2 regions of the Gordonia iterans genome follow, and region 1 is predicted to be linked to the other one. Evidence: predicted binding sites of a transcription regulator. Region 1 holds the regulator's gene; the other holds the start of a gene.
The links. The regulator LexA, encoded in region 1, represses DNA repair genes until DNA is damaged. The targets are predictions, from matches to a motif close to CGAACANNTGTTCG.
Positions count from the first base shown of each region.

Region 2: the regulator LexA is predicted to act here: its motif matches at 5,085-5,098, upstream of C6V83_RS12675 (DUF222 domain-containing protein).

Region 1 covers NZ_CP027433.1:2,082,003-2,097,945, reverse strand. Annotated here, with positions in the region: gene hrpA (ATP-dependent RNA helicase HrpA) at 1-599, shown strand, start outside; gene nrdR (transcriptional regulator NrdR) at 613-1,071, opposite strand; gene C6V83_RS18720 (LysM peptidoglycan-binding domain-containing protein) at 1,127-1,801, opposite strand; gene lexA (transcriptional repressor LexA) at 1,966-2,664, shown strand; gene C6V83_RS09605 (putative PEP-binding protein) at 2,680-4,386, opposite strand; gene C6V83_RS09600 (DeoR/GlpR family DNA-binding transcription regulator) at 4,505-5,275, shown strand; gene C6V83_RS09595 (1-phosphofructokinase family hexose kinase) at 5,272-6,219, shown strand; gene C6V83_RS09590 (PTS fructose transporter subunit IIABC) at 6,245-8,293, shown strand; gene C6V83_RS09585 (HPr family phosphocarrier protein) at 8,372-8,632, shown strand; gene hflX (GTPase HflX) at 8,799-10,217, opposite strand; gene dapF (diaminopimelate epimerase) at 10,326-11,216, opposite strand; gene miaA (tRNA (adenosine(37)-N6)-dimethylallyltransferase MiaA) at 11,255-12,166, opposite strand; gene C6V83_RS09565 (class III extradiol ring-cleavage dioxygenase family protein) at 12,166-12,912, opposite strand; gene C6V83_RS09560 (DUF349 domain-containing protein) at 13,095-14,444, shown strand; gene C6V83_RS18340 (hypothetical protein) at 14,905-15,474, shown strand; gene C6V83_RS09550 (IS481 family transposase) at 15,624-15,943, shown strand, end outside.
Region 2 covers NZ_CP027433.1:2,762,089-2,778,031, forward strand. Annotated here, with positions in the region: gene C6V83_RS12660 (ATP-binding protein) at 1-601, opposite strand, end outside; gene C6V83_RS12665 (DUF4194 domain-containing protein) at 598-1,173, opposite strand; gene C6V83_RS12670 (DUF3375 domain-containing protein) at 1,170-2,612, opposite strand; gene C6V83_RS18370 (hypothetical protein) at 3,001-3,426, opposite strand; gene C6V83_RS12675 (DUF222 domain-containing protein) at 3,416-4,894, opposite strand; gene C6V83_RS12680 (ABC transporter ATP-binding protein) at 5,467-6,405, shown strand; gene C6V83_RS12685 (ABC-2 transporter permease) at 6,402-7,226, shown strand; gene C6V83_RS12690 (hypothetical protein) at 7,324-7,785, opposite strand; gene C6V83_RS12695 (phosphatase PAP2 family protein) at 7,865-8,848, opposite strand; gene ileS (isoleucine--tRNA ligase) at 8,849-12,091, opposite strand; gene C6V83_RS12705 (hypothetical protein) at 12,374-13,390, opposite strand; gene wag31 (DivIVA-like cell division protein Wag31) at 13,434-14,210, opposite strand; gene C6V83_RS12715 (YggT family protein) at 14,469-14,798, opposite strand; gene C6V83_RS12720 (cell division protein SepF) at 14,857-15,618, opposite strand; gene C6V83_RS12725 (YggS family pyridoxal phosphate enzyme) at 15,674-15,943, opposite strand, start outside.

The DNA of each region.
Region 1 (15,943 bases):
AGAGCCCGTACGCCGATCCGCAGAGACTCTTCGCCGATTGCACCCGGCGGGCGATCGCCGACGCGCTCGCGGGCGAGAAGGACCTCGCCGCACTTCGGCGCCCGACCGAGTTCTCCGCCCTGGCCGAGCGACTCTCCCCGCAGATCCGCGCCGCGGCTCCGGAGTATTTTCAGCACGCCGTGTCGGCGCTCGCCGAGACGGCGGGTCTCCGCCACGAGATCGACCGGCACAGCGGGTCCGCCGCCGCCGACGATGTCGCCGATCAACTGGCCCACCTGGTGTTCGACGGCTTCGTCGCCGACACGCCACTCGTCCATCTACGGCGATTGGCCCGCTATCTCGCTGCTGCACGCGCGCGGTTGGCGGCCCTACCGGGATCGGCGGCCCGCGACAATGCGGGACTCGACACCGTCGATCGCGTCATCGCCCATTGGAATCAGCGGCTCGCCCAGCTGCCGGAGGTCCGTCACGATGCCCTCAACGAGATGGCGCACTGGATGATCGAGGAACTACGAGTCAGCTTGTTCGCTCAGCAGCTCGGCACCGCTGGACCGATCTCCGAGAAACGCGTGGTGAAGGCGCTCGACGCGTTCACCTGACGCTCTCCACGATTCAGGCGACGGGGTCACGGTCCTTGCGCAGCTCGTCGATCTCGCGCTGGAAGTCTTCGGCCGACTCGAACGACCGGTACACCGATGCGAAACGCAGATACGCGACCTCGTCGAGTTCACGCAACGGCCCCAGGATGGCCAGGCCCACCTCGTTGCTCGGGACCTCCGCCGAACCCGAGGAGCGCACGGTGTCCTCGACGGCCTCAGCGAGCTTGGCGAGCTTGTCTTCGTCGACATGCCGACCCTGGCACGCCCGGCGCACGCCCTTCATCACCTTCTCACGAGAGAAGGGTTCGGTGACCCCGTTGCGTTTGACCACGGCGAGTACCGCCGACTCGACGGTCGTGAAACGGCGCCCGCATTCGCTGCAGGACCGTCGCCTGCGGATCGCCATACCGTCGTCCGACGCGCGCGAATCAACCACTCGGGTGTCGTCGTTCTTGCAGAACGGGCATCGCATGCACTCAGGGTACCTGCCCGTCCACCGCAGTACTCGGCCGCTCACCGTCTCACCCTTAGCGGTAGGCAGGCACCAGCAGAGCCTGCCCGGGGCGCAGCCCGGCGGTCTGAAGATCGTTCAGCTCGCGCACGGTGGCGATCACCGCTGCGGTCGGCTCCTCGGGGGCGATGCGCGCAGCAAGTGCCGCCAGCGACTCGCCGCTGCGCACGTGCACCACCTCGGTCGCAGCGGGTGCACCGGTCGCCGCGTCCGAGTAGTCCTCGCCGACCACGCCGAGCACTGCCACGACGACCGCACAGCCGACCCCCAGAAGCAAGCCGGCGGCCCAGCGCCGGCGACGCGCGATCGCCGGGGCGACCGCGCTGTGCTCGACGAGGCCGCGGTGACGCGCGCGGCGCGACCGCTCCGAGCGGCGGCTGTTCGAACGACCGCTCTTCGGACTCCCGGTGGTCGAACGGCCGGTGTTCGAACGGCTGCCGGAAACGTCGTGGGCACCGCCCGGGTGTCCTGTACCGCTCGTCCGAATCGGAGTGTTCGCGCTCAGCCGCACGGCGCGCCGGTGCGTCTGGGGACTGCGACCGGTGGTCAGGCAGCCCGCGGATTCAGTGCCCCAGGACTCGGTGGAACGGCTCAGCACCACCGGAACATCGCAGGTCATCGGGCTCGCGTCGCAGTGCGCTGCGCGCTCCTGGCCGGTGCGGTCCGCGCGGGTCTTCAGCGACTCGGTCATCGAAACTCCCATCGTTCGTGTGTTCGAAGAACTCTTGTTCGACAGTTAACACCACGGGTCCGACAAAAGTCGCGACACGTCGAACAAATGTTTGAGTTCTGTGACCTACTCGACTAAATTGTGAACCGACCGTACGAGAATCAAGCACGAGGAAAGGACCGGCGATGACCGACGGACCCAAGAGCCTGTCGAAGGTCGACCCACACCTGTCGACCGCGACCCTGGAGGCCTCGCTGACCCAGCGGCAGCGCGAAGTCCTCGAGTACATCCGTTCGTCCGTGCGGGAACGCGGCTACCCGCCGAGCATTCGGGAGATCGGTGAGGCCGTCGGCCTCACCTCAACCTCGTCCGTGGCGCACCAGCTGCGCACCCTCGAGCGGCGGGGGCTGCTCAAGCGTGACCCGCACCGGCCCCGTGCGGTGAACGTGCGCGACGATCAGCGCACCCCGCCTCCGGGCGCCGATGCCACGGCCGAGCCCGATCGCCCCTCGGCCGCCTATGTCCCCGTGCTCGGCCGGATCGCCGCCGGCGGTCCGATCCTGGCCGAAGAGGCGGTCGAAGACGTCTTCCCGCTGCCCCGGGAACTGGTCGGCGAGGGCTCGCTCTTCCTGCTGCGAGTGGTCGGCGAGTCGATGATCGACGCAGCCATCTGCGACGGCGACTGGGTGGTGGTCCGCCAGCAGAACGTCGCCGAGAACGGCGACATCGTCGCCGCCATGATCGACGGCGAGGCCACGGTCAAGACCTTCAAGCGGGTCGACGGTCACGTCTGGCTGATGCCGCACAACGAACACTTCGAGCCCATCCCCGGCGACGACGCCGCGGTCCTCGGCAAGGTCGTGAGCGTACTGCGCCGCGTCTGAGCGAGTTCGGAACCGTCAACCGAGGACGGCGCGAGCGGCGTCGCGCGCCCCCGCGGCGCTGTCGGCGGCGACCGCCGCCCTCGCCGCGGCCCGACACTGATCGAGCGTCACCGATCCGAGCTTGAGTCCGACGGCGGGCGCCGCCGCCGGAGCCGAAGAGAGCGATGTGACCCCCAGGCCGACCAGAACGCACGCCAGCAGCGGATCGGCCGCCGCTTCACCGCAGACGCCCACTGGCTTGTCTTGCGCTGTCCCCGCTGCTCCGACGCGCTCGATGAGGGCCAGCACAGCCGGCTGCCAGGGATCGGTGAGCGCGGCCAGCTCCGGCGACATCCTGTCTGCGGCCATCGTGTACTGCGTCAGATCGTTGGTGCCGACCGACACGAAGTCGACCTCGGCCAGGATCTGATCGGCCTGCACCGCCGCCGAGGGGACCTCCACCATGACTCCCGGGACCAGCCCTCGCTCGCGGACCAGTGCTGCGAACTCGCGGGCTTCGGCGACGGTGGCGATCATCGGCGCCATCACCCAGGGTGCAGCCGTCGCAGCCGCTGCGGCCGCGGCGATCGCGTCGAGCTGATGGATGCGGATCTCCGGGTGCGGCGTGGCGATGCGGTTGCCGCGCACCCCCATCGCCGGATTGGCCTCATCCGGATGGTTCACGAACTTAAGCGGCTTGTCCGACCCGGCGTCGAGCGTCCGGATCACCACTTTGTCACCGTCGAACGCGTCGATCACCGCTCGGTAGAGAGCAGTCTGTTCGTCGACGCTCGGCTCGTCCCCGCGATCGAGAAACGCGAGCTCGGTTCGGAACAGGCCCACACCCTCCAAGACCCCCGGTTCGGCGGCGGCCCGGGCGGAGGGTCCGTCGGCGACGTTGGCGAGGATCAGCACGCGGTGACCGTCGGACGTCTGCCCCGGCCCCTTCCACGCCGAGGCGGCCGCGGCCGCCTCTCGCGCCTTCGCCACCGCTGCGGCGACCTCCTCGACGTCCGGGTCGAGACCGACGACGCCACGCTCACCGTCGACGAAAGCCGTGCCCCCGGTCGGAATCCGGTCGAGTTCGGCGATCGCCACGACACACGGGATACCGAGTTGACGCGCGATGATCGCCGTATGACTGGACGGTCCGCCGAGCCGGGTGGCCAGTGCGATCACGCGAGCGGGATCCAGTCCGGCGGTGTCGGCCGGCGCCAAGTCGTCGGCACACAGGATCGACGGCTCGTCGGGGTTCGGGATCCCCGGTTCGGGGAGGCCGAGAATCTCGGCGACGACGCGGTCGCGGATGTCTTTCAGGTCGGTGACTCGCTCGGCCATCAACCCGCCGAGCTTGGTGAACATCTCGGCGATCTTGTCGATGGCGGCGACAGTAGCGGCCGCAGCCGGCGTGCCGTCAGCGATCAGCGTGTTCGCCGTGCCGATCCAGGCGCGGTCCTTCGCGAGCGAGGCGGTGGCCGCGAGCACCTCCGCGGAACTGCCGGTACTCGACGACGCGCGTGCGGTGAACCTATCGGCGACCGTCGTCGCCGCGGCGGCAAACCGCTTGGCCTCCGCCTCCCGGTCGGCCTCGGCCACGACTGCCCCGGCGTCGATGTCGAACTCCGGTGACGGCGCCGGCCGGATCACCGGACCGTAGGCGAGCCCGTTCACGACCGGAGTCCCGTGCACCGCAACGCTCGCTCCGTAGTTTCCGGCCGATTCCATCGCTACCACCTCATTCATGTGACCCAGATTACTCATAGCTCTTGACGTGTCAACACATACAAAGGTAAACACAGACATACCCAAACTCACTCGCACGTGACGGCACGTTGAGGTGGACTCTAGTCAGGACGGTGACATGTACGCGGAAGAACGCCAACAGGCCATTGCCAACGAGGTCCGGGCCCGCGGCCGCGTCGGCGTCGCCGATCTGGCCGTCCGCTTCGAGGTGACGGGCGAGACCGTCCGTCGCGATCTTTCTGTGCTGGCCCGACAGGGAGTCGTGCACCGCGTGCACGGCGGAGCTGTCCGGCCCGACGTGGCCGCCGTCGTGGACGAACCCGATCTGGCCCAGCGCGAACAATCCCGGCTGCAGGAGAAGACCGCGATCGGCGCAGCCGCTCAGGCGTTCGTCCCGCCCAGCGGAGGATCGGTCCTGTTCGACGCGGGAACGACGACCCTGCGCGCCGCCCTCGCACTGCCTGCCGACCGCGAACTCGTCACCGTGACGAACGCCGTGCCGCTGGCCGCATACCTCGCCACCCTCCCGAAGTGCGAAGTCGCCCTGATCGGCGGTCGGATCCGGGGTAAGACCGGGGCGGCAGTCGGCGCCGACACCGTCGCCGCGTTCGGACGCCTGCGTGTCTCGGTGGCCTTCATCGGCACCAACGGCCTGTCCGTCGCACACGGCCTCTCCACCCCGGATCCGGACGAGGCGGCCGCCAAGCAGGCGATGATCGGCGCCGCCAATCGAGTCGTCGTCCTCGCGGACTCCTCCAAGTTCAACCGGGAGGATCTGGTCAGCTTCGGCGGCCTCGACGACGTCGACGTGATCGTCACCGACCGCGGACTCGACGACGCCTTCCAAACCGTACTCTCCGACCTCGACATCGAAGTGGTGATCGCATGATCGTGACCGTGACGGCCAATCCCAGTGTGGATCGGACCATCGAGCTGGCCGGGCGACTCGAGCGCGGTGAAGTGCTGCGCGCGGCGAAGGTGCGCAGCCAGCCCGGCGGCAAGGGCATCAACGTCGCGCGTGCCGTGACCGGTGCCGGTCTCGAGTCCGTCGCCCTGCTGCCGGCCCGGGACACCGACCCGCTGCTGAGCCTGCTCGACGACACCGCCCAGCCGTACCGGACAGTCGCCGTCGACGGAGAGGTCCGGACCAACCTGACCATCGCCGAACCGGACGGCACCACCACCAAACTCAACGAGCCCGGCACGCGGCTCACCGAAGGACAACTGGCGCAATTCACCGACCTGATCGCCGAATCCGCGGCCGGCGCCGACTGGGTGGCCCTGTGCGGCTCACTCCCTCCCGGCGTGCCCGCGCAGTGGTACGGCTCGGTGATCGAGCGTCTGCACCACACCGGACGCCGGGTCGCCGTGGACACCTCGGGCGCCCCACTCCTCGCGGTCGCCGGATTCCGGCCCGACCTGCTCAAGCCCAACGCGTTCGAGCTCGCCGAGCTCACCGGCGGCGACGGGCGCCTGCTCGAGGAGGCCGCCGAGAACGGCGACCTGGAACCCGCGGCCGACGCCGCCCGCGAGCTGGCCGCCCGTACCCGCGGCACCGTCCTCACCACCCTCGGCGCGGCCGGCGCGCTGCTGACCGACGGACCGAACACCTGGTTCGCTCAGACCCCTCCTGTTCGGGTCCGCAGCACGGTCGGTGCCGGAGACTCTGCACTCGCCGGCTACCTGATCGCGCTGCACCGCGGCGCCGCCGGCGGCGCGGCCCTCGCACACGCCGTCGCCTACGGCTCGGCGGCCGCGGCCCTGCCCGGCACCACCCCGCCCCTGCCCGAGCACCTCGACCTCGCCGGCGCCGTGCACCGGCAACTCACCTGATCCCGGAACGAGCGAAGGAAGTCCCATGTCCGAACCGATCATCACGCCCGAGCTGGTCCTGCTCGACGTCGACGCGGGCGACGACGCCGAGGCGGTGATCCGCCGCCTCGCCCAGACACTCGGTGACGGCGACCGCTGCGGCGACCCCGGGGAACTCGCCGACGCCGCGCTGGCCCGGGAGGCCAAGTCCCCCACCGGGCTGCCCGGCGGCATCGCCATCCCCCACGCCCGCGTCGACTCCGTCAGCACCGCTTCACTGGCGTTCGCACGATTGTCCGAGAAGGCCGATTTCGGCGGGCCGGACGGCCCCGCCGACGTCGTCTTCCTGATCGCGGCCCCGGGTGGAGCGGGCACCGAGCACATGAAGCTGCTCAGTGCCCTCGCCCGCGCGCTGGTGCGTCCCGAGTTCGTGGCCGCGCTCCGGGAGGCGCAGGACGCCGATGCGATCGTCGAACTCGTCGCCGAGGCCGTTGCGCCGAAGCCGAAACCGACAGCGGAGCCCCCGGCGACAGACGCTGCCGCAGCGGCGGATCCGGCGAAGTCCGCACCGGCCGAAGCGGCGCCCGCTGACTCGACATCCGACGAGCGCCCGCTGATCCTCGCCATCACGGCCTGTCCCACGGGCATCGCGCACACCTACATGGCCGCCGACGCACTCAAACTGGCTGCCGAGCGGGCGGGTGTGGAGTATCTGGCCGAGACTCAAGGGTCCTCCGGGACGACGCCCTTCTCCGCCGACACGATCGCCCGGGCCGGCGCGGTGATCTTCGCGACCGACGTCGGCGTCAAAGGCCGTGAACGATTCGCCGGCAAGCCGGTCGTCGAATCCGGCGTCAAGCGCGCCATCAACGAACCCGACGCGATGATCGCCGAAGCCGTGACCGCCACCACCAATCCGAACGCCCGCCGCGTTCCGGCCGGCGACGGCGGGCCCTCGGCCGCGGAAGAGGAGGGCGCGACCATCGGTCTCGGAGGCCGCTTGAAGCAGTCTCTGCTCACCGGCGTCAGCTACATGATCCCGTTCGTCGCCGCGGGCGGTCTGCTGATGGCGCTCGGCTTCCTGTTCGGCGGGTACGAGATCAACGAGAACGCCACCGCTTACGCCGTCGACAACTCGCTGTGGGACCTGCCGCCGGGCGGACTCATGACGTACCTCGGCGCGGTGTTCTTCGCCATCGGCAGTCTCGCGATGAGCTTCATGGTCCCGGTGCTCGCCGGGTACATCTCCTTCGCCATCGCCGACCGCCCCGGCATCGCGCCCGGCTTCGTCGCCGGCGCAGTGTCCCTCGCGGTCAGCGCCGGATTCATCGGTGGTCTGATCGGCGGCCTGTTCGCCGGCGTCGTCACGCTCTGGTTCACCAAGCTCAAGCTCCCGCGCTGGGCGGCCGGGCTGATGCCGGTGGTGATCGTCCCGTTGTGTGCGTCGCTGATCGTCGGCGGCATCATGTTCATGTTCCTCGGTCGCCCGCTCGGCGCCCTCAACACCGCGATGTTCGACGGCCTCAACAGCATGAACGACGGCTCCAAGATCGTCCTCGGCATCGTGCTTGGCCTGATGATGTGCTTCGACCTGGGCGGCCCGGTCAACAAGGCGGCGTACGCCTTCGCCGTGGCCAGTCTGGGCGTCGTCGGAGCCGGTGTGGCGCAGTGGCAGATCATGGCCGCGGTGATGGCCGCCGGAATGGTGCCGCCGCTCGCCCTGGCGCTGGCCTCGACGGTCCTGCGCCCGGCCGCCTTCACCGAGCCCGAACGCGAGAACGGCAAGGCGGCCTGGCTTCTCGGCGCATCGTTCATCTCCGAGGGCGCCATCCCGTTCGCCGCGGCGGACCCGTTCCGCGTGATCCCGTCGATGATGCTCGGCGGCGCAGTGACCGGCGCCCTCTGCATGGCGCTCGACGTCCAGCTGCGGGCCCCGCACGGCGGCGTGTTCGTGATGTTCGCCATGAACGGCACCTGGTGGAAGTTCCTGATCGCACTGGCCGTCGGCACCGTCGTCTCCGCGATCACCGTCGTCGCCGCCAAACAGATCAAGAAGGCTCCGGCCGAGGCCGCCCCGGCACCGGCCGCCGCGTAATACATTCGAACCAGACTCCCACCGGTCGTCATCATCACGGCCGCGCCGGATCACCGACCCCAACCGAAAGGGAACTCCATGCCCAGCACCACCGTCACCGTCGGCTCCGCCGTCGGCCTGCACGCTCGCCCGGCGACCATCATCTCCGAGGCCGCTGCGGCCTTGGACGCCGACGTCACCCTCGCTCTCGACGGCGGTGACCCGGTGGACGCCGGAAGCGCGCTGATGATCATGACCCTCGGCGCCGAGAAGGGCGCAGTCGTCGTCGTCGAAAGCGACGACCAGAGCGCCGTCGATCAGATCGCCGCACTCGTCGCACAGGACCTGGACGCCGAATAGACCCTCGGCCGTCGACCGGGCGTCACCGTCCCGGTCGACGGCCGGCATCTGCGGACACGGCTCACAACCCGTGTCGAAGTGACTACTCGGTGATGAGTTCTTCGAACTGACTACTCGGTGATGAGTTCTTCGAACTGACTACTCGGTGATGAGTTCTTCGAACTGACTACTCGGTGATGAGTTCTTCGAACTCGGCAGCGAGCGGCGCGGGCATGCGGACGCGCACTCGGGAACCGGATTCGTCGTGCTCGGTGCTCAGCACGTGCGCGTGCTGATGCAGCCGCGGAATCACGTCGCCCCGTGCGAACGGCACCAGCAGGGTCGCCTCGACATCGCCGGCCTCCACGAACTCCGTGATCCGGCGGAACAACTCGTCGATGCCCTCCCCGGAATGCGCGGAGACGAACACCGCGTCCCGATACTCCGCCCGCAACTGGGTCATCCGCGTCGCATCCACCGCATCGATTTTGTTGATCACCAGCAGCTCCGGCGGCGGAGCAGCGCCCTCCTCGGCGAACACCTCGTTCAGCACCTGACGTACTGCGGAGATCTGCTTACCGGGAAACGCATCGGAACCGTCGACGACGTGGATCAGCAGGTCGGCGTCGACCGCCTCCTCCAGAGTCGACCGGAACGCCTCGACCAGCTGAGTCGGCAGATGCCGGACGAAGCCGACGGTGTCGGTGAAGACCACTTCGTGGCCGTCGGCGAGCGTGGCCCGCCGGGTCGTCGGATCCAGGGTCGCGAACAACGCGTCCTGCACCAGCACACCCGACCCCGTCATCGCGTTCACCAGGCTCGACTTGCCCGCATTCGTGTAGCCGACCACGGTCAGCGCCGGGACGCCGCCCCGTTGCCGCGCGGCGCGCTTCACTGTGCGCGCGGTCTTCATGCCACGGATTTCCTTGCGCAGCTTGGCCATCCGCTCGCGGATACGACGACGATCGGTCTCGATCTTGGTCTCGCCCGGGCCGCGCAGTCCGACGCCGCCGTTACTGCCGGCACGTCCGCCCGCCTGCCGCGACATCGACTCGCCCCAGCCGCGCAGACGCGGCAGCATGTACTCCATCTGCGCCAGCGAGACCTGAGCCTTGCCTTCGCGTGAGGTGGCGTGCTGGGCGAAGATGTCCAGGATCAGCGCTGTGCGGTCGATCACCTTGACCTTGACCACCTTCTCCAGCGCATTCAGCTGGGCGGGTGTCAGTTCACCGTCACAGATCACGGTGTCGGCACCGGTGGCGATGACGATCTCACGGAGTTCCTGTGCCTTGCCCGAGCCCAGGTAGGTCGCCGGGTCGGGTTTGCCGCGGCGCTGGATCACCGCTTCGAGTACCTCCGAACCCGCGGTCTCGGCCAGCGCGGCGAGCTCGCCCATGCTGGCGCGCGCCTCGGCTGCGGTACCGGAGGTCCAGACTCCGACCAGGACCACGCGCTCCAGGCGCAGCTGCCGGTATTCGACCTCGGTGACGTCGGAGAGTTCTGTGGACAGGCCGGCCACCCGCTGCAGAGAAGCGCGGTCGCCGAGCTGGAGTTCACCGGTCGTCGGACTCGGCTCGGAATCAGAGAATGTGTGCAGTTCAGTCATACGACATCCATCATGGCCGATCGGCCCACGTCCGCGCACCCGAGTTTTCTCAGGGCGGAAACCCACGCCTACCGGGGTCGGCGGGAACCCGACCGCGCCTGAGCAGATTCAGCCCCGCAGAAAGCCGTCGACCAGTTCGCCGTGGGCCACCAGTCGGGACGGCCCGCGCAGGTGCGCCTGGCCGTCGGCCAAGGTCACGGTGACTGCTCCGCCGGGCACGGTGATCCCGACGGTGCCGGATCCCCGGCCCACGCCGTGGAGCGCCGCAGCGGCAGCCGCCACCAGCCCGGTACCGCACGAGCGCGTCTCCCCCACGCCGCGTTCGACGACACGCATGTGCGCGGTGAAGTCGACTGCTGCGCCGTCGGCCGCCAGCGGTGTCAGGACCTCCACGTTCGCGCCGTGCGGAAACACCGCGGCGTCGAGCACCGGCGACGTCAGGTCCAGAGCGGCGAGCACATCCGGCGTCAGACCGTCGACCACACACACCAGATGCGGATTGCCGACGTCGACCGCGTCGCCGTCGAACGTCCGCCCGCCCAGCATCGCGGAGCTGGGGCCGGTGAGCCGGACCGGGCCCATCGCCACGGTCACGTCCGCGGAGCTCGCATCCCACGAATGCACGACGACGGGCCGCCCGCCCGCCCGGGAGCCGACCACGAACTCGTCGGCATCGACCAGTCCCTGCGCCCGGCAGTAGTGCGCGAAGACACGCACCCCGTTCCCGCACATCTCGGCGACCGATCCGTCGCCGTTGCGGTAGTCCATGAACCAGTCCACCGCTGCCACCCCGGCCGGCAGGGCGGTGAGCACGCCCGACTGCACCAGAGCGCCGGCGCGCGCCACCCGCAGCACACCGTCGGCGCCCAGCCCCGACTGCCGGTCGCACAGGGTGGCGACCAGGTCGACGGTCAGGTCGAGTCCGGCATCCGGGTCGGGCAGGATCACGAAGTCGTTCTGGGTGCCGTGTCCCTTGGCGAAGCGCAGCGAGGTGGTCACGCGCCCAGGCTACCCGGGCGGCGAGCCCGACCGGCCGGTCAGGCGCCGAGTGCGGCGAGTGCCCGCCCGGTCAGGTCCGGTGCGGCGGCATCGAGCCAGACTGCCCGATGATCGCGGCGGAACCAGGAGCGTTGGCGTCGTACGTATCGGCGGGTGCCGATGAAGGTCAGCTCCTGCGCCTGCGCGAGGTCGTACTCCCCGTCGAACGACGCGAGCACGTGCGCGTAGCCGATGGCTTTGGCGGCGGTGGCGCCCTCGCGCAGCCCGCGCTCGCAGAGGGCCGCGACCTCGTCGGCGAAACCGGCCGCGAACATCGCCGCGGTTCGCACGGCGATGCGTTCGTCGAGCTCTGCGCGCTCCCGGTCCAAGGCGAGGATCCGGGTGCCCCAGCGCGGCTCTCCGATCGCCGGGGCCGAGGCGGCGAACGGCCGGCCGGTCAGCTCCACCACCTCCAGTGCCCGGACGATGCGGCGGCCGTCGGAGTCGAGGATGGCCGCAGCGGCTGCCGGATCCACCTCGGCGAGACGGCGATGCAGCGCGGTCGCTCCCTCCGCGGCGAGTTGCTCCTCGTACCGGGCCCGCACCGCCGGGTCCGTCGCCGGGAACGACCAGTCGTCGAGCAGCCCCTGGATGTACATCATCGACCCACCGACGATGACGGGTGTCTTACCGGACGCGCGCAGCGCCTCGACATCGGCGGTCGCCGCCGCCTTGTACGCAGCGACCGTCGCGGTCTCGGTCACCTCCAGCGTGTCGAGCTGGTGATGCGGGATTCCGCGACGCTCGTCGACGGGCAGTTTCGCCGTACCGATGTCCATGCCGCGGTACTGCTGCATCGCGTCGATGTTGACGATCTCGCCGCCGAGCCGCTCGGCCAGGTCCAGAGCCAGATCGGACTTGCCGGTCGCCGTCGGACCGACCACCGCGACCGGTGCGGGCCGCTCGGTCATCACCGCTCCCGTCCCCCGGCGCGCATCGTCGCGACTGTGTACCCGACTCCGAAAGGTGCAGCGCTGTAGCGGATCTCGACCTCAGCGGGCCGCCATTCGTGTAGCACCCCGGCGAGCATCTGCCACACCGGCAGGGTGTGGACACCCTCCGGCTCGCACGCGGCGGGATCCAGACCGGCCAGACTCGCCGAATCCGCAGCGGCCAGCGCCGCGTCGATCCGGTGCTGTACCGCCCACGCCGACGCACGTTCCCCGCCGCCCGGGGAGGACGGGCTCAGTGCGTTGGCTCCGTCGGCGACCACGAGCAGACCCAGCGGCTCGGGAAACCCCATCGCTCCCATGGCGGTCGACGCGCCGAACAGGTAGTTCCGTCCCGCCACACGCTCCGGATCCGCGAGCACCGGCGCTATCTCCCGCGGAGCTGGCAACGTCCGACCGCCCAGCCAGCCGGCGATCAGCATGGACAGCGGCATCGGCCGGCACCGGTCGCCGGTGTCGCGTTGTTCGTGCGGAAGAGACACCGGCACCGGCACGCCGTAGCCGCCGAAGTCGCCGGTCGAGGCGCAGTTCCGGCCACGACCGGACCCGCCGAGCCCGACCGCGATCCACCGCGACGCCGCCGCGGCCAGTGACGTTCCGGCCGCGATCGCGGCGGCGCGCACCGGTTCGGTGTCGACGGCACCGGGTCCGGCCAGCTCGGGGACCAGCAGGGGCGCGCTCGGAATCACCGCTATCTCTGCCAACACGGCCCCGACGCTACCCGGCGGCGCGGCAATGTCCGCGCGTCGGCCACACCGTCGCCGGTGACCTGCTTGAATGAACAGCGGAATTCACGAACCCGGCGAGCGGGGTCCTGGTGTGACCGTGGCGTAGCCAGCCGGGTTCCGGCAGCCGTGACGCGCGGCGCGACGATGAAGGGCGATCCCCCATGAGCAGCACTCCGACCGAGCCGAACTCGAACGCAGCCCCGACACCGGCGCCGCGGCCGACGCCGCGACCGGGTCCGCGACCGGGCCCCAAGCCGGGGCTGCGCCCCGCCGTGGCGGTACATCACGTCGAGGTCGGCGATCCGCACGCGTTCGGCCGGATCGACGACGACGGCGTCGTGTGGCTCAAGACCGCCGACGGCGAGCGGCAGATCGGCTCCTGGCAAGCGGGCACCCGCGAGGAGGGCCTGGCGCACTTCTCCCGGCGCTTCGCGGATCTGGCGACCGAAGTCGAGATCCTCGAGGAGCGGCTCGACGCACACTCGGGAGACCCGCGCAAGACGCAGACCGCGGCCGCACATCTCCTCGAGGAACTGCCGAACGCGCAGGTGCTGGGCGACGTCGACGGTCTGCGTGACCGGCTGCAGAAGATCGTCGACCGGGCGGACCGGCAGACCGGCGAGGTCAAGGCCGAACGAGAAGCCGCCCGCGCGGCTGCGATCGCCCGCAAGGAGGAACTCGCCGCCGAAGCCGAACAGATCGGCGCCGAGGCCACCCAGTGGAAGGCCGGCGGCGACCGGCTCCGGGAGATTCTCGACGAGTGGAAGACCATCAGGGGCATCGATCGCAAGACCGACGACGTCCTGTGGAAGCGCTACTCGCGGGCCCGTGACGCCTTCAACCGCCGTCGCGGCGCCCACTTCGCCGAACTCGACCGCGAGCGTGCCGGAGTCAAGGCACGCAAGGAAGAATTGATCGCCCAGGCCGAGGCGCTCTCGTCGTCCACCGACTGGGCGGCGACCGCCGCCGCCTTCCGGGATCTGCTGGCGCAGTGGAAGGCTGCCGGGCGCGCCCCACGCGACGCCGACGACGCCCTCTGGTCGCGGTTCAAGGCCGCCCAGGACGTGTTCTTCGCCGCCCGCAACGCCGTCAACTCCGAGCGGGACGCCGAATTCGCCCAGAACGCCGACGCGAAACGGGCCCTCCTCGACGACGCCGAGAAGGCGATCGATCCGGTCGCCGGCCTCGATGCCGCCCGTCGCGAATTCAACGCCTTCCGTGACCGGTGGGAGGAGATCGGCAAGGTCCCGCGCGATCAGATGCACGCGCTGGAGGGACGCGCCCGGGCCTTGGAGAAGCGGATCCGGGACGCCGAGGAGGCCGCCTGGTCCCGCACCGATCCGGAGGCTCAGGCACGCGCCGCACAGTTCGCCGAGCGTGCCGCCAAACTGTCTGAGCAGGCGGACAAGGCCGCCGCGGCAGGCAAGGACCGCGATGCCGCGAAACTCCGCGAACAAGCTGCCCAGTGGACCGAGTGGGCCGAAGCCGCCCAGTCCGCGATCGGCGAGTAGTAGACGTCGCGCCTTCCTGGTCCTCGGCCAGGTGGATGAAACCCGGCCTCCCCACGGATCGCCCCTGTTCCGTGACGGAGGCCCGCGATAAGCAGACTCGAACACTTGATCGAGCCTCGGCCACGGAGTAATGTGGATCACATCTAGTTCGAACAGGCTTCGGGGTGAGAGTCTATGGTGCACGTCGACCGCAGCACGCCGTGGGCCCGCGTCGACCTGACCGCGGCCGGCATGGTCGCCCCTCGACGGCCACGACGACGAGCCGGGCTACCTCGACGGCCACGGCATCCTCAGCGCCGAACACGCCCGCGACCTCGCCCAACGCCCCGACGCCACCGTCCGCGACCTCGACCTGGACCAGTTCGGCGCCCCCGACGAACCACCCGAGACACCGATCCTGATCGAACGCACCGCCCAGCCCGCCGACCCCTACCGGCCCACCACCGCACTCGACGTCCTCGTGCGCGCCCTGTTCCAGACCTGCTCGGTCCCCGGCTGCGACCGCCCGGCCTGGAACTGCGAACTCGACCACGTCGACGAGTACGACCACGCCTGCCCGGCCACCGGCGGACCGACCTGCCTGTGCAACCTCGGGCCCACATGCGTGCTGCACCACCAGATCAAAACCCACGCCGGAACACCGGACCCGGCCGAGGGATTCCTCGACCCCTCGTCTGCGCGTCGTCGCAGGCTCCGCCACCCGCTCAGGACAAGCGACCAATGGATCGACGACCAATGGATCGACGACCACGGCACCGTCTGGACCTCGATCACCACACCACACGGCCTGACCGTCGACACCCCCGCACCCGGACAATGGATGTTCCCCCAACTAGCCGGCGTCCGCTGCCTCCACCAGAGGCCCACCACACCCCCACCAGCACCACCGGACCCGAACCCACACCACGACCCCAGCCGCGGCGGCCTCCACACCGCCACCGCACACAAACACCCCTGGCGCCGCGCCGAACGCGCCCGCCTACGACATCAACGCGCACACACCGCCGACAACGACCCGCCACCCTTCTAGCCGAGTCCGCGTGTACCCGGCCGCTTCTGGGGTCGCGTCATCGTGCACTAGCTGTACTTCCCCGACACGTTGTGAACATCTGAGGTAGGACGAAGACCTCCGGGCAGGATGTGGGTTACCACACTCACGATCTAGCCACGGAGGTCTTCGTGACTCACGCTAACGCACCTTTGACACCCGAGGGGCGTCGACGCCTCGCTTCCCTGGTCGTGGACCGAGGTTGGTCCTTGCGGCGTGCCGCCGAGCGGTTCCAGTGTTCACCGGCCACGGCGAAGCGGTGGGCCGACCGCTACCGTGCCGGCGAGTCCCTGACTGACCGCAGTTCCCGGCCTGCACATTCACCGGCCCGGCTGCCGCGCCGCACCGAGCGCCGGATCATCAAACTGCGCTGCACCCGCCGGTGGGGGCCGCATCGGATCGCCTATCACCTGGGTATTGCGCGTTCAACGGTCGGCCGGGTCCTCGACCG
Region 2 (15,943 bases), 680 kb from region 1:
GCTTCAGCGAGGTCCCGTACTTGGGATACTCGTCGAAGATCTCGGCGCCCGCGCCGCGCAGCCGCTTGCGCAGTTCTCGCAAGTCCGAACCGAAATCGGCGAAGTCGTCCGCGATGGAGAGCGCCCGCGGCGCTGTCACGTAGAACCGGTACGGCTGCCCCGACGAGTCGCGCTGCTGCAGCACCAGGGCGATACTCACGTCCTCGTCGTATCCGTCGTTGCGGAATCGGCCCAGGATCACCGAGTAGGTTCGCCCGCCCGAACGGAGTCCGATGGGGCGCGACTTCCCGGTCGCCTCGTTCCGCTCCGACTTGTAGTGTCCCTCGACGTACGACCGCAGGGTACGCTCGCGCGTGTCGGCGCCGGCCGCCCGGTTGTAGGCGATCCGGTGCGCCGGCATCAACAGCGTGGTCAGCGCGTCGACCAGGGTCGACTTCCCCGATCCGATGTCACCGGTCAGCAGCGCGGTGTCGCCGTCCGGTGCGAAGCCCCAGATCTGACCGTCGAAGGTGCCCCAGTTGAACACCTCCAGTCGCTGGAGCCGATAACCGGCGCGCTCGCCGGACCCCAGTTCCACGGCCGAGAACAGTCCGCTGCTCACGTTCCGACCTCCGCGCCTGCGTACTCGCGGAGCTTCCCGGCGAAGTCCGACAGTGTCTGCGCATCGACGTATGCCTTGAGGATGCGGCGCACCTCCCAGTGATCGGACTGACCGCGCAGCTGACGCAGGAACCCGAGTTCGGCCGCCTTCTTCACCGTCGCCTCGACGCCGTCCACCACGCGGGCCTCGTTGGTCGACTCGGCCTGGAAGAGCCGCATCATCTCGACGATCTGCTCAGTGGTCAGAACCAGCTTTCCCTCGCCCCCGCTCGTCTCGAACTCCACGAGCCGCTTGCGCAACAGCACCAGCAGGAGACTGACCTTGTAGGTCAGCGTCCGTCGGCGGACCAGGCGCGGGAGCGGCTCCTCGCCCTCGACGTCGGGCCGGGTCCGGAGAAACGCGTAGCCCTCGTCCTCGTCGATCACCACGTCGACGCCGATGGTGGCGAAATGGTCCCGCACGCTCGCGCCGGAGCGCTCCACCGTGCGCCAGGTGTCCTCGTCGTTCTCCCGGTACACCACGCCCTGCATCAGTCTGATGATCGCGGCGGGTACCGCCTGTTCGTCGTTCATCGTCTCCTCACCGTCACCTTCGGCAGGCGCGCACGTTTGGTGACCTCCGGGTTCTCCGGATCCGGGTAGTCGATCTCCGTACGGTCGTCGTCATCCATCTCGACCGCCAGGTCGTCGTCGCCGAGCGCCAGGTAGCCGACGATCTCGGCGGCGCCCTGTTCAACCGGATACATCTCGACGATGTCCGACAGCAGGGCACTCGAATGCTCGGGCAGCAAGCTGAAGATGTTGCGCATGAGCTGTGCCTGGTCAACGAAGGTCTGGGTGAACAGCGCATCTGGATCGGCCTCGGCCGTCGTCGGCGGTATCAGGCTCTCCACCTCGGCCGTCGGCGGCCGGGAATACAACGGTCGCTCGAAGGGCAGCGCGATGGCGATGCCGGGCTCGTCGACCTCGAGCCCGAACGAGGGCGGCGCATCGCGCACCGCGAGCGCCGCCGCCTCGACGTCGCGGACCAGATCGAGGACCCGCCGATTCTCCAGCCACACCTGATCGTCGAGGAACCGGCGCAGCTGTTCGGAGATCTGGCGCACCGTGCGCTGTGCACGTTCGGCGGCCTCCGACCAATCGTGGTGGACACCCTTGATTCGGGGATCCACTTGCACCGCGTCGAGCGCCGTCGCCTGCTCGAGCAGGTCCGCCAGCTCCTGCTGCCGCGACGACGAGAGCAGAAACTCGTAGAACGCGGCGAAGCTGGCGCCCTGATCGGAATCGGCGATCTCCGAGCGTCCGCCGACGAGATCGGCGAGCAGCTCACCCTTGGCGCCGTCCCACGTGGCGATCCGTTCCCGTGCGGCCCGGTCCAGGCGCCGAAAATTCTCCTCGACCTCGCGGAAGTCGGACAGCAGTTCGCGCGCCGTCGCGGTGAACTGCTGAAACCGGTCCCGGACACCCGTCGGCGCGAGCATCGTCAGTTCGCCGGCGACCACCTCGGCGATCTCTTCGTCGATCGCCGCACGCCGGCGGCGGAGCTCGGCCAGGCGCCGCTCGGGGTCGGCGTCGGTGCCGTGCACGATCTGTCGCAGCAGCTCCACCGCGGTGTGCAACCTGGATTCGGTCCCGACGAATTCCCGCGACCGCAGCGACTCGATCCAGGCGTAAGCCTTCTCGAAAGCGGGTGTGACCTCGTAGTACACCTCGTCGTCGCCCGGCGGATAGAACCGCCGCAGGTAACCCGACTCGGCCGATGCCCAGTCCTCGAGATACTCGCGCGGACTGCGCGGAAACCTCGGCGTCTGCCCGCTCGGGGACAACTCCTGGTTCAGCCAGTAGAGGTGGTCGTCGAGCTGCCCGGCCAGTTCGCTCGCCGCACACGCACCCCGATTCCCGTCCACGAAGTACTCGCCGAGGAACGACAGGATCAGCGCAGCGTTGCCTGCACGCAGGAGACGCCAGCCTGCGTGGTGCTCTCGCAATGCGTCGATCGCCTGATACTCCACGCGGACAGAGTACGAGGGCCCTCGGACAGTGCGAGCACCGCGGCCGGGTGTGCGTCAGATTCCTGCAGGTGGTGGCGACTCAAGTACTGATCAGGGTGGTCGTTGTCAGGATGTGCGGGTCTTTTCAGTCGTCGTCGAGGCGATTGCCGGCGTGTTCGGCGCGGAGGGTGAGGATACCGGTGGCGCCGGGGGGGTGTTCCAGCGCATGTCGTCGGCGCGGTCGCGAACGCGCTGGCCACCGGCTGCGGGCGCGATTCTGTCGGCACCGGTGCGATCATTCCCGGCCTGACGGCGGACTGCTGATCCGGCGGCGGTGGCGGACGACGTCGGCGGGTGGCGATTCGCTGGCAGCACCGGCGGCCTGGCCGCGGTGGTGCGGTCAGGCCGCCTATGCCAGGAGCCGGGCGAGGATCTGTTCGGCTCCCGAGAGTGGGTCGATCGGGGCGATCGGGGTGATCGCCCGGATCGGGGACGGCCGGTGGTGGACGATGATCGTCGGATTCGATCGATCGTCGTCGAGGTCCAAGTCCGGGTCCTTCTCTTCGGGTGGCCCGAGATCCTCGGGTGGCCCGGTGTCGCCATATGGCCCGAGGTTTTCGGGTGTTCCGAGGTCGCCGGGTGGTGCGAGGTCGTCCGGCCCGGCTGCTGTGGCCCGGTGGCCGTGGCCGGAGTCGGGTGCCAGGCGTTCGGGGTGGAACAGAATGTTGCTCTGCCACCGCGCGCCACGCCCGGCGGGCCTCCAGCCGACGCGTCCGGCGTCGGGACCGAAGGCGAGGACCGTCGACTCCCAATGCCCAGGCGTCTTACCGTTCATCCGGTTGTGCCGGCCACACGCCCCACCCAAGCGGTCGATACCTGTCCTGAGCGGAGTCGAAGGGTCGGTCTGCCCGTTGTCGGTCAAGTCGGGCATGTGGTGGGCTTGGATGTGCGGATGAACGGGACGGTGCAGCCCGGCGCGGTGCAGCCCCGGTCGCGGGCGAACAACGCCAACCTTTGCGCCGCCGTCGCGAACCGGCTCGCCCGCCCCAGGTACAGCACCCTTCGACCGCGTGTCGTCGCAAGCTCCGCCACGCATGCTCAGGACTACGCCTGCCGGTGGCCTTGGAGAACACCGCCAGATACGGGATGGGGTCGGCGGCGAACTGCACCAGATCCGTGACCGGGATGCGGGTGCCGGTCGCGGTCCAGGCGATCCCGGCCTGCCGCGCCAGATCTTCATCGGTGACGGTGACCACGGTCTGCGAGGGGATCCGGGTGGGGGCGGGTTGCCCGGCCAGCGCCGACGCCCAGTCGCACAGGGCTTCGAGGGCGTCGTGCTGACGCTGCCCCAAAGTGCGGGTGTCCCGCTCGGCCGCGGCGGCGAGCAGGGCGGGGTCGAGGCCGGGCTGGTCGGCGGCCCCGCGCAGGGAGTCCGGGTCGCCGGGATTGTTCATCCCCGCCGCAGCCCACTGATGCAAGACCACCTCCAGCTTCGCCCGCAACACCGGAGTCAGCAGGGCCCGCACTTTGCTCATCAACTGCCGATTCTGCGGCTGCAGATTGAACGTACGCCGCCGGGCCCGGTCGTGGTCGTCGGCCAGGGTGCCGTCGGGGTCGAGCCACGCCAGGATCCGGTTACCCACCACCGTCACCGCGGCAGGATCCAGCCGCCGCGCCGCATCAGCGAGCATGGCCTCGGCCTTCACCCCGTCATCGTGGGTGACCGCCGACGGCAGCTTGTCCATGATCTCCGCGACCGCGGCCGCGTGGGCGGCGCCGGCCTCCCCATCAGCCACCGCCGTCGCGGTGGCGGTCAGGTGCGGTTCGAGGCGTTCACCGGTCAACGTGCCCATGGCGGCGATGCCTTCGGCGGTGATCCGGCGGCGGCGGGCCTCCCCGGCGCCCAGTCGCACCCCGTAGGCGTACAGCTGATGGACCGAGATGTGTCCGGCGGTGCGGTACACGCCCCGATCGGAGACCTCCACGTACAGGGCGGCATCGAACACCTCGGCGCGGCGGCGGCACTGCTCACGCGCATCCAGCAGCCCCAACAGACCGTTCTCGGACTCGGCAGCCAACAACGCCGTCGCCTCCGTGGTGAGGCGCTTTTCGGCGGCGGTCTGGACCGCCAACAACTGTGTCGGCGAGAAACAGGCGACGGCTGCGTCGGGATCGAAACCAGCAGAATCGAAACCGGCAGAACCGGTGCCAGCCGGATCGGCACCGGCCGGAGCAGAACCCGAGCCATCGCGCGCACCCGCGGCCGCAGCGTCGTCGTTGCACGAAACACCGTTGACGCTCATGACGCTCACCTCCCCCGAAGTGCTGTTCCCGCTGGTAGAACCGGAACCTCCGGCTCTTCTCTACCTTCTGACGTCACTCTACGACAGGGGTACGACATTGGTGATGATCAAGACTCGGACCTCGCCTTCGCGGCATGGGTTGCACGTCAGACTTCTGTCGGTAGCGGAGACTCAGACGCCGAAGGGGATTCGAATGTTTGTTCTTGTCAGAGGTGAGTTATATCTTTGATTCCACGGAGGAGATCCCGGTGGCCGCACCGGAGAACACCTTCCGTTCCGTGCCGGAGCGCTTTCCGACGCGGTGTGTTGTTTGAGAACTCCATACTCCTGCGACACCGGCGGATGGCCGCATCGGATCTCGCCCGAACGACAGGCCGGGCGGGCTCGGCTCGCGCGACGTCTCCCCCTGCGTCGCGCGGGTCGGCCCGGTGTGGTCATCCCCCGCCCGGCCGCGCGCTCGCCTCGTCGTCTGCGGACACCGGCGACTCAGGGTGCATCTCAGGGTTTGTTCAGCCGCGATTCGGGGGCCTTCCCGGATGTGTGCGCAGCGCATCCGGGAGAGCGTGAGAACCATGATCGAAGCACGAGAACTCACCAAGACCTTCGGCGACTTCACGGCCGTCGACCATGTCGACTTCACCGTCCGGTCCGGCGTCGTGACGGGTTTCCTCGGCCCCAACGGCGCGGGGAAGTCGACCACCATGCGGATGATCCTCGGTCTGGACCGGCCGACGTCCGGTTCAGCGGTGATCGACGGCCGCCGCTACCTCGGCTCACCGGCGCCGCTCAGGGAGGTCGGAGCGCTCCTGGAAGCCCATGCCGTCCACCCCGGCCGCTCGGCGCGCGATCATCTGCGCTGGCTCGCCGCAAGCAACGGGCTGCCTTCCTCCCGGGTGAACGCGGTCTTGGGGCAGGTCGGACTCGACGACGTCGCGGGCCAGCGCGTCGGGCGATTCTCACTCGGTATGCGCCAGCGTCTCGGGATCGCCTCCGCCCTTCTCGGCGACCCGGCGGTAGTCGTGCTCGACGAACCCGTGAACGGGCTCGATCCCGAGGGCATCCGGTGGATCCGTGGACTCGCGCGCGATCTGGCAGGCGAGGGCCGCACGGTGATGATCTCCAGTCACCTCATGTCGGAGATGGCGCTGACCGCCGACCATCTTCTGGTGATCGGGCGCGGTTCGATCCTCGCCGACTGCACGATGGCCGAGTTCATCGACCGGCACGCCGCGTCCTACGTCCGGGTCCGCACCCCGCAGGACCGGGACGTCCGGAGGGTGCTCAGCGAGGCCGGGCTCACGGTGCACGACGACGGCGGAGAACTGCGCGTGCACGACGCCGACGCCGCCCGGGTCGGTGAGCTCGTCGGTTCCGCGGGCCTGATCCTGCACGAACTCACCCTGATCCAGTCCTCACTGGAAGACGCCTTCATGTCGCTCACCGCTGACAGCGTCGACTACCACGCCACCGCGGCCGCCGGTGCCGCAGCCACCGAAGGAGCAGCAGCATGACCGCGACCCTGTCCGCCGCGGCGATCGAGCGCACCGCGCCGACCGTCGCCCCCACCGCCCGGTTCGCTGACACCCTGCGTGCCGAATGGATCAAGTTCTGGACCGTCCGCGGGACGCGCTGGTCGCTCATCGTGATGATCCTGCTGGGCGTCGGCCTCACGACGGCGGTCTGCTGGGCCAGCGCGGACTGGCTGGCCAGCGGCGAGGCCGACGAGGTGCCGGGCTCCTTCGTGACGTGGGGAACCATGGTCGCGCAGATCCCGGCGATCGTGCTCGGCGCCCTGGTGATCACGTCCGAATACGGGACCGGCATGATCCGGGCGACCTTCGCCGCCACACCTCGGCGCGGGCGGGTCATCGCCGCCAAAGCCGCCGTGCTCACCGGAGTCCTGCTGATCGGCGGTCTCGTCACGGCATTCGGCGGGTACTTCGCAGGCAACTGGTTCCTCACCGAGGCTGGCAGCGGCGTCCCCTGGGGCTCCGAGGGCCTCCTCCGCGCGCTCATCGGCAACGGTGTGGTGCTCGCACTGCTCGGACTGCTGACCTTCGCCGTCGGCCTGCTGGTGCGGCACACGGCCGCGGCGATCTCGATCGTGCTCGGCATCGTCGCGGTACTCGCGAGCCTCGCGTGGGCGCTGCCCGGCGACTGGGGCACGTGGGTGGCCAAGGTGCTGCCCGGCAACTCCACCCAGGCGATCACCAGCGTGGTGCCGTTCAACCCGGACGTTCTCGGTCCGTGGACCGGACTCGGCGTGCTCGCCAGCCAGGTGGTGGTGATGCTGGCCCTCGGCGTCTACGCGGTCCAGCGCCGCGACGCCTGAGCCGTACACACCGCCGTTCGCACGGAATCCTTCGCCGGCGCCCCACTCGGGGCGACGGCGAAGCTCCGGACGGATCAGGAGCTCCGAGCGCACCAGGTCAGGCGTCGAGTCGGTGCTCATTCGTCGGCGGCGGCGACGGTTCCCGGTCTCCGTCATTGTCCCAATTCCGGCAGTAGGGGCACCAGGGTCGGTAGCGACGGTGCACCCAAGTGAGACCCATTACGCTGAAGACCAGCACCTGGCTAGGAATCCGCCACCTGTCAGCACCGTCGAGAACCACGCGCAGGAGCGTCGGTGTCATCATGCCGGCTAAGAACAACGCAAGGCCGAAAGGAGTGGCGACGCTGTGGAACACCCTCAGCAGCCCGCGACGACGTTCCGCTTCCCCGGAGCCGTCGAGCGGCGCGGTCGCGAAGCACCGCAAGCACAGGCCCGACCGACGATGCCGGGTGTCGACGAACTGCAACACCACCAAGACGAATAGCGCCGCAGTCGCCGCACCCGTCAGAACGGAAAACAACCACGACGCGGCCGTCACCGCGACGGTGAAAGCCAGCACCGCCGGCAGCCGTGCATCACGTAGTCGGGGAGGCGACCCGACGGCTCGGCTCCGTCGCTCGCATGCGAGTCGTTCACAGTCATACGTGCAGGGTTTCATCCACCACCGACAAAAGAAGCTCCGGCTCGCGTCCGGGCGCGGTGTGTGCACCGCGGCGCCCGGTCAGCCGCGGGCCGGACTCCCCGCCGATTCGAGACGGTGCCACGACGCCCATGCCACCAGGATCGTGAGCACGGACCCGACCGAGGCGAGAGACTGCGCGGCGAGGTAGATGTTGTAGTCGGCGACCGACGATCCCGGCGAGACCGACGTAGACGCCGAGCACCCCGACACCGAGCACGTAGAGCACCGCGAGCACCACCAGGAGCGTGCGGACGGGCGCGCTCCGGTCGGCGGCGACCTCGCGCACCAGTCCCCGCCGCGCCAGGTACAGCGCACCGAGAGAGGCGGCCAGCAACGCGACGGCGTCGGCGCCCAGGGTGTCCGAGAGCCGATGCCACCGGGCGATCACCGTGTAGGCGCCGACGCCGACCGTCCAGGCTGTGACGACCAGCATCGCCACGGTCCGCCACCGCCACGGCACGACGATCAGCGTCGCGCACGCGACGGCCGTCGCGACGGTGGTGTGCCCGCTCGGAAAGCTGTTGTGCAGCCACTGCTGCGGTGAATCGACCAGATGCGGACGGGTCAGCACGTAGTTCTTGAGCCCCTCGGTGAGCAGGGCTGCGCCGCCGACCACTCCCACCGCGACCGCGGCCAGCCTCATCCCGCCGCGCACCCAGCCGATCACCGCCAGCACCGCGACCGCCACCGCCAGGCTGGTGACCGTGAGAGAGGCCAGAGCCGTGTCGGCGGTGCTCAGCTCGTCCGCGTTCACCTGGTACGACCCGCGCAGGGCCGCGTTCTCCACCCGCTGCCCCGTGTAGGTCCGCACCGCCGCCCAGTAGACGGCGATCAGCACCACCAGCGCCCCGCACGCCACCAGGCCCCAACGCGTCGCCGCGCCGGGTGCCGCCCGGCCGGTCCATGAGCTCTCGCTCCGGTGATGCTGCGGCGCGGTCACTCAGGCCTTCGCGATGTCGACCGTCACGCCGTCGCCCAGTTCGACGGCGCCCGCCGGACCGGTCGCGACACTGAAATCGGTGGCCAGGATCTCCTGGGCGATCAGTCCGGCATGGGTCTGCGCGATGCCGGTGTTCTCGGCAGGCACCACGAGGCGCACGACGATCCGATCGGAGATGTCGAGCCCGAGGTTGCGGCGCGCGTCCTGCAGTTCGCGGATCCGGTCCTTGGCCCAGCCCTCGGCCTCGAGCTCGGGGGTGACGGTCGTGTCCAGCACCACCAGGCCCCCGCCGCTGGGCAGCTCGCCCGTCGAGTCCGGCTCCACCGCGACCAGCTTCCGGGTGAACTCGTCGCCGCGCAGTTCGATGCCGTCGACGATCACCACCGGCTCGCCGGTCGCGGCGTCGACGCCCAGCTCCCAGGCGCCGGCCTTGACCGCCTTGATCGCCCGCTGGACGTCCTTGCCGATCCGCGGGCCGGCCGCCCGGGCGTTCACCGCCACCTCCACTCGGCCGTACGCGTCGACGTCGGTGCTGAGCTCGACGCCCTTGACGTTCATCTCGTCAGCGATCAGCCCGGTGAACGGCGTGAGCGCATCGGCGGCGGGCGAGGCCACGGTCAGTTTCCGCAGCGGCAGCCGCACCCGCAGCTTGTTCGCCTTGCGCACACTCGACGCCACCGAACAGACCGACTGCACCGCGTCCATCGCCGCGACCAGATCCGGATCCGCGGGCAGTTCGTCCGCGGCGGGCCAGTCGGTCAGGTGCACCGACCGCTCCCCGGTCAGTCCGCGCCACATCGCCTCGGTGGCCAGCGGAAGCAGCGGCGCCGCCAGTCGGCCGGCCACTTCGAGCACCGTGAACAACGTGTCGAAGGCCTCCGGCTCGGCGTCCTGGCCCGCCCAGAAGCGCGCGCGGGACCGTCGCACGTACCAATTGGTCAGCGAATCGCAGAACAAGCGGAAGCTCTCGCACGCGCCGGCGATGTCGTAGACGTCGAGCGCCTCGGTGATCTCGTCCCGGGTCACCGCGAGCTTGGCCAGGATGTACCGATCGAGCACGTTCTCCGAATCGGTGTGCCAGGTCGCCGGACGCTCGGCGTACAGCTGCAAGAAGCTGTAGGCGTTCCACATCGGAAGCAGCGCCTGACGCACTCCCTCGCGGATGCCGCGCTCGGTGACCACCAGATTGCCGCCGCGGAGGATCGGACTGGCCATCAGGAACCAGCGCATCGCATCCGACCCGTCGCGGTCGAACACCTCGTTGACGTCGGGGTAGTTTCGCTTGGACTTGCTCATCTTCTGGCCGTCGTCGCCGAGCACGATGCCGTGCGCCGCCACCGTCTTGAACGCAGGACGGTCGAACAGCGCCGTCGCCAGCACATGCAGGTTGTAGAACCACCCGCGGGTCTGCCCGTTGTACTCGACGATGAAGTCGCCCGGATTGTGCGCCGCCTCCCCGTTCCCGCCGTCGAACCAGTCGGTGTTCTCGAACGGATAGTGCACCTGCGCGTACGGCATGGACCCGGACTCGAACCAGCAGTCCAGCACCTCCGGGACCCGGCGCATCGTCGACCGGCCGGATGGATCGTCCGGGTTCGGGCGGGTCAGCTCGTCGATGTTCGGACGATGCAGATCAGTCGGGCGCACACCGAAGTCGGCCTCCAGCTCGTCGAGGCTTCCGTAGACGTCGATCCTCGGATGGGCCGGATCGTCGGAGATCCACACCGGGATGGGCGCACCCCAGTACCGGTTGCGGCTGATGTTCCAGTCTTTGGCGCCCTCGAGCCATTTGCCGAACTGCCCGTCCCGGATGTGGGACGGCGACCAGGTGATCTCCTGGTTCAACTCCAGCATGCGGTCCTTGATCTTGGTGACCGCCACGAACCAGGACGGCACTGCCATGTAGATCAGCGGCTGGCCGGACCGCCACGAGTGCGGATAGGAGTGCTCGATGGTCTCGTGCCGCAGCACGCGCCCGGCCGCCTTGAGGTCCCTGATGATGTTCGGATTCGCATCGAAGACCATCTGTCCTTCGTAGTCGGGCACCATCTCGGTGAACCTGCCGCCCGGATCCAGCGGCTGGACCACCTCGATGCCCTGAGCGGTCGCGACTTCCATGTCCTCCTCACCGAAGGCCGGCGCCAGATGCACCACCCCGGTGCCGCTGTCGGTGGTGACGTAGTCGGCGGTCAGGATGCGGTGCGCGTTCGGGTGACCGCGGAAGTAGGCGAACGGCGGGCTGTACTCCAGTCCCGCGAGTTCGCTGCCACGGTAGGTGCCGACGGTCTCGGTCTCTCCCAGCTCGCGCACATAGGCACCCACCAGTGCCGCGGCGAGCAGGTACTCGGCGCCGTCGGCGGTGCGCACGTGTGAGTACTCGGTGTCCGGGTGGACGGCGATCGCCAGGTTCGACGGCAGCGTCCACGGGGTCGTCGTCCAGATCAGGGCGTTGACGCCGTCCAGCGGCGAGTCCGGCACGCTCAACGGCATGGTGACGGTCAGCGCCGGGTCCTGCCGCATCCGATAGGCGTCGTCGAGCTTGGCCTCCTGGTTGCTCAACGGCGTCTGCTCGTACCAGGAGTACGGCAGCACGCGGTACCCCTGGTACACCAGGCCCTTCTCGTACAGCCGCTTGAAGGCCCACATCACCGACTCCATGAAGTCCAGATCGAGGGTCTTGTAGTCGTTGTCGAAATCGACCCAGCGCGCCTGCCGGGTGACGTAGTTGCGCCACTCGCCCGTGTACCGCAGCACCGAGTCCCGGCAGTATTCGTTGAACTTGTCGACGCCCATCACCTCGATCTCCGACTTGTCGGTGATCCCCAGCTGGCGCTCGGCCTCCAGTTCAGCGGGCAGCCCGTGCGTGTCCCAGCCGAAGCGACGGTCGACCTTCTTCCCGCGCATGGTCTGGTAGCGCGGAACGATGTCCTTGACGTATCCGGTGAGCAGATGACCGTAGTGCGGCAGACCGTTGGCGAAGGGCGGGCCGTCGTAGAAGACGAACTCTTCGGCGTCGGCCCGCTGGGCGAGGGAGGCCGCGAAGGTCTCGTCCTCGGCCCAGTACGCGAGCACCTTCTCCTCGAGGGCCGGGAACGACGGTGCGCCGCGTCCGGCGCCGTCGGCCAGATCGACGATCGGGTACACCCGGCCGGTCGCCCCGGAATCGGATCCGGACCCGGGCTCACCGGGGTGCGACGCGACCGCGTCGGTTACTGCGGAATCGGGGGCGTGGGCCTCGGTCATCGGCGTGGGCTCTCCTCGTGCCTGCGGTGCCGGCCGTCGGCCGACTCACCTCTCGGGCACGGGGACGCGATGCCGGTCTCGGCGGACGCGCGGTACCACCCCGCTTGCATCGCCGACGGGCGATGCCGCTCACGGAGCCGATCCCGAAGTACCGGGATCGCTCACACGGCTGTGTCGGGCCGTACCCGCCTGGTTCTACTGAGGCCGCCGCGCGCGGCGGTCGGACCGGTTCTTCCAGGAGCTCCCCGGTGATAGCCGGATCGACGCTGTCGGGAGAGAAGTCTACTCTTCCTCGTTCTTGAAGGTCATCTTGGGAAGCGGACCGGTGTGGTCGTGCACGACCAGGCCGTCACCGGCCGCCTCGGCCGACGACGACGTCTCGTGCTGCCGCGTCCACGCAGCCGGCGCCGGACCGGCCGGACGGAAGTCCGTCGACGGCCCGCCAGGCCTTGCACCGGCCGTCGTGTCGGCGGGGGTCGTATCGGCGGGCGTCGGGCCAGCGGGGTTCCCGTCAGCAGCGGCATCGGCAGCGGCCGCGTCCGGAGTCGCCTGCGCATCGGCGTCCGCCGCACGGCGCCGCCGCCCCACATACGGGGATGCGGCGGGCAGGGGTCCGGTGGCGGGTCCGCCGGACGACACGTGCGGACGATCGGCCGAGCGCGGCGCGGCCGGTCCCGCGGCGGGGGCGGTCTCGCCGGCACCCGGGATCGGGCTGGACGAGGTTGGCCAGGCACCGGACGGCGGACGTTGCACCGGGATCGGGAACGATCCGGTCACCGATCTCACATAGTCGTTCGCATCGCCGGTCACCACGTCCGCCTCACCCGCGTCGCCGCCCGCGCCGATGTCACCGGGCAGCGTGCCGGAGGCCGCGTCCTCGGGCGACGAACCCGGCACAGCGGTCCCGCGATCGACGAGCGAACCGAGCCCGCCCGACGGGGCCCCGGTGTCCGTGCGATGTCCGGTGTCGCCGTTGCTGTCCGCCGAGCCCGAGGCCGTCGCCCGGGTCGAGTCGGCGCGCGACGCCGTCGTGCCCGGCTGCCCCGACGGAGCCGAAGGCTCGTCGTCGTGCAGGGGGGCCGCGCGCTCGCCCGGCTCCCGGTCCCGAATCGTGAACAACGGCTCGTCCCCGGCCCCTCCACCGCGGCGGCTCGACCGGACGGTGTCCACCAGGAGCACCAACAGACCGATCACGCAGACGACGATGCAAGCCACCGCAAGCCAGAAGTTACCGGTGATCAGCGCGACTACGAGCAGACCGAACCCGATCAGCGTCGCAGCAAGTGCCAAGGTCAGCATTGCCGGCCCCTTTTCCACTCAACGAAAAACACGCCCGGGCCGATCAGCCCTGGGGGTGCCCGTTCTCCCCGCTGTAACCCTGATCGACCGGAGCCGCACTGCCACGCTGCTGCAGTTCCTCCAGCTGCGACTCCAGGTAGGTCTTCAGACGGGTCCGGTACTCGCGTTCGTAGGTCTTGAGCTGCTCGATCCGGCCTTCCAGCACCGTGCGCTGCTGGTTGATGGTCGACATGATCTCCGAGTGCTTCTGCTCGGCATCGCGCTGCAAGAAGTCGGCACGTTCCTGCGCCTGCCGGACCTGGGTCTCGGCGCGAGTCTGCGCGTCAGCCAGGAGCGCCTCGGCCCGCTGACGCGAATCCGCGAGGGTTGCGTCGGCGGTGGCCTGCGCCTCGTTCACCATGGCGTCGCTGCGCTGGCGCGCATCGGCGAGCAGGGCCTCGGCCTCGCTGCGGGCGGTACCGGTGACGCGGTCGGCGGTGTCCTGTGCCAGCGCGAGCACGCGAGCGGCGCGGACACTGGCTTCCTCGTCGAGCGGCGCCTGCGGGGCTGCAGGCGCCGGCTCCGGTGCGGGTGCGGGTGCGGCCGCGGCGAAGACCTGAGTCTGGTCGCCGCCGGAAGGCGCCCCGGCGCGGGCGGCGGCCAACTCGGTCTCGAGATCGGCGACCCGCTCGGTGAGTTCGGTGTTCTCTTCGATCAGGCGCGCAAGCTCGGCTTCGACGAAATCGAGGAACTGATCGACCTCATCCTCGTTGTAACCGCGCTTACCGATCGGCGGTTTGCTGAACGCGACGTTGTGCACATCAGCTGGTGTCAGCCGCATTTCGGTTTCCCCTTTGGTCCTCGAGCGTGTCCGTCGAAACACTCTGATTCATGGTCGGCGACCGGCGACAGGCCGGTCGCAGTTCTATTAATACCAGTAGCACTGCGTAACTAGCGTGTCATCTTGTCACATCAGGACCAAGTTCTGTTGCCCGCCCGCGTCCTGTTCGCAACCGAAACTCAGCCTTTCGATGCTCTGGAGCAGCCGCCGTCGGCACTCGCCGTCGCGGGATGGGAAAGCTGTTGACCTGCGCCTACGTCACATCAGCGCCAGAGCGGCGGCCACGGCCGGCGCCTCGCGGCTTGCGAACGCGCCGGTGATCCGCATTCCGATCGTGACCACCAGCAACACCACCAACAGCGACAGATCCAGGCGCACGGCTCCCAGCGCGATCGGTTTGAGGACGCGGCGGAGCGCCTTCAAGGGCGGATCGGTCAGTGTGTAGACCACCTCCAGCAGGATCACCACGGCGCCGTTGGGCCGCCAGTGGCGCGCCAGCGACTGCACCACCTCGATCACCAACCGGGCAAGCAGCAGCAGCCAGTACAGGACCAGGATCAGATAGAGAATCCAGAGAAAGGTACCCACGTGTCTACAGTGCCACGACGGCCGCCGGGCGCGCCCGGCGGCCGTCGTGGCGTTCCTTTCAGCTCTGGTTGTGGAACCCGGTCTCGGCGATGCGGCGGCGTTCTTCCGGACTCACGTCCATGCCGGCGGGCGAGAGCAGGAACACCTTGGTGGCGACCTTCTCCAACTGCCCGCGCAGCCCGAACGCCAGGCCGGCGGCGAAGTCCACGAGACGCTTGGCGTCGTCGTTGCTCATGTCCACCAGGTCCATGATCACCGGGCTGCCACTACGGAAGCGCTCACCGATGGTGCGCGCCTCGGAGTAGTCGGCCGGCCGCAGGGTGGTGATCCGTCCGGCGGTCTCGGCGGCGACGTCAGCCCGGGGCTCGGGTGCCAGCGCGTTGGCGCCCCGCACCACCATCGCCGCCCCGCGAGCGGTCACGTTGGCACTGTGCGAGAGGGGTTCGAGTCGTCCGCGAGCGGCGACCGGACCACGCTCGGCCTCGACGTGCATAACCCGCTCACTGAAGACCCGCTCGTCGCCGCGATGCCCGTACTCCACCTCGGCGTAATCGGCCTCGTAGGGCTCGTCGTCGTAGTAGCCGTCGGCGTGGGTTGCGGCGCCCCGGTAACGCTCCAGGTACAGCCGCTCGCGAGCGCTCATCTGCTCGTCGTGCCGGCCGGCCTGCGCACCGCGGCGCGGCGGTTCACCGGATGGCTCGTAGCGGCCGCCCATCGAGCCGTTCATGGAGTCGGACATCGGGTCGGCGAGATAGTCGTCCTCATACTCGGAGGGAGGCACCATGCCGAAATATGCCTTGAACTTCTGCATCGTCGTCATCGACTTGCCTTCCTCGTGAGAAATGATCTTGATGGTTCTGTTGTGACCAATGTGATTACTGAGAGGCTAACGGTCGCGGGCCCATGATCGCGGTTCCGACACGCACACATGTGGATCCGTGTGCGATCGCCGACTCCACGTCCGCGGACATGCCCGCCGAGAGCTCCGTCGCCGCGGGATGACGCGCCCGGAAGCGTTCGGCGATCTGCGCGGCGTGCGCCAGGTGCGCCTCGGCCTCCCCGTGCAACGGCGCGATCACCATGAGCCCGTCCAGGGTCAGCAGGCCGTCGTGCCCGGTGACCGCATCGGCCAGCGCGGGAAGGTC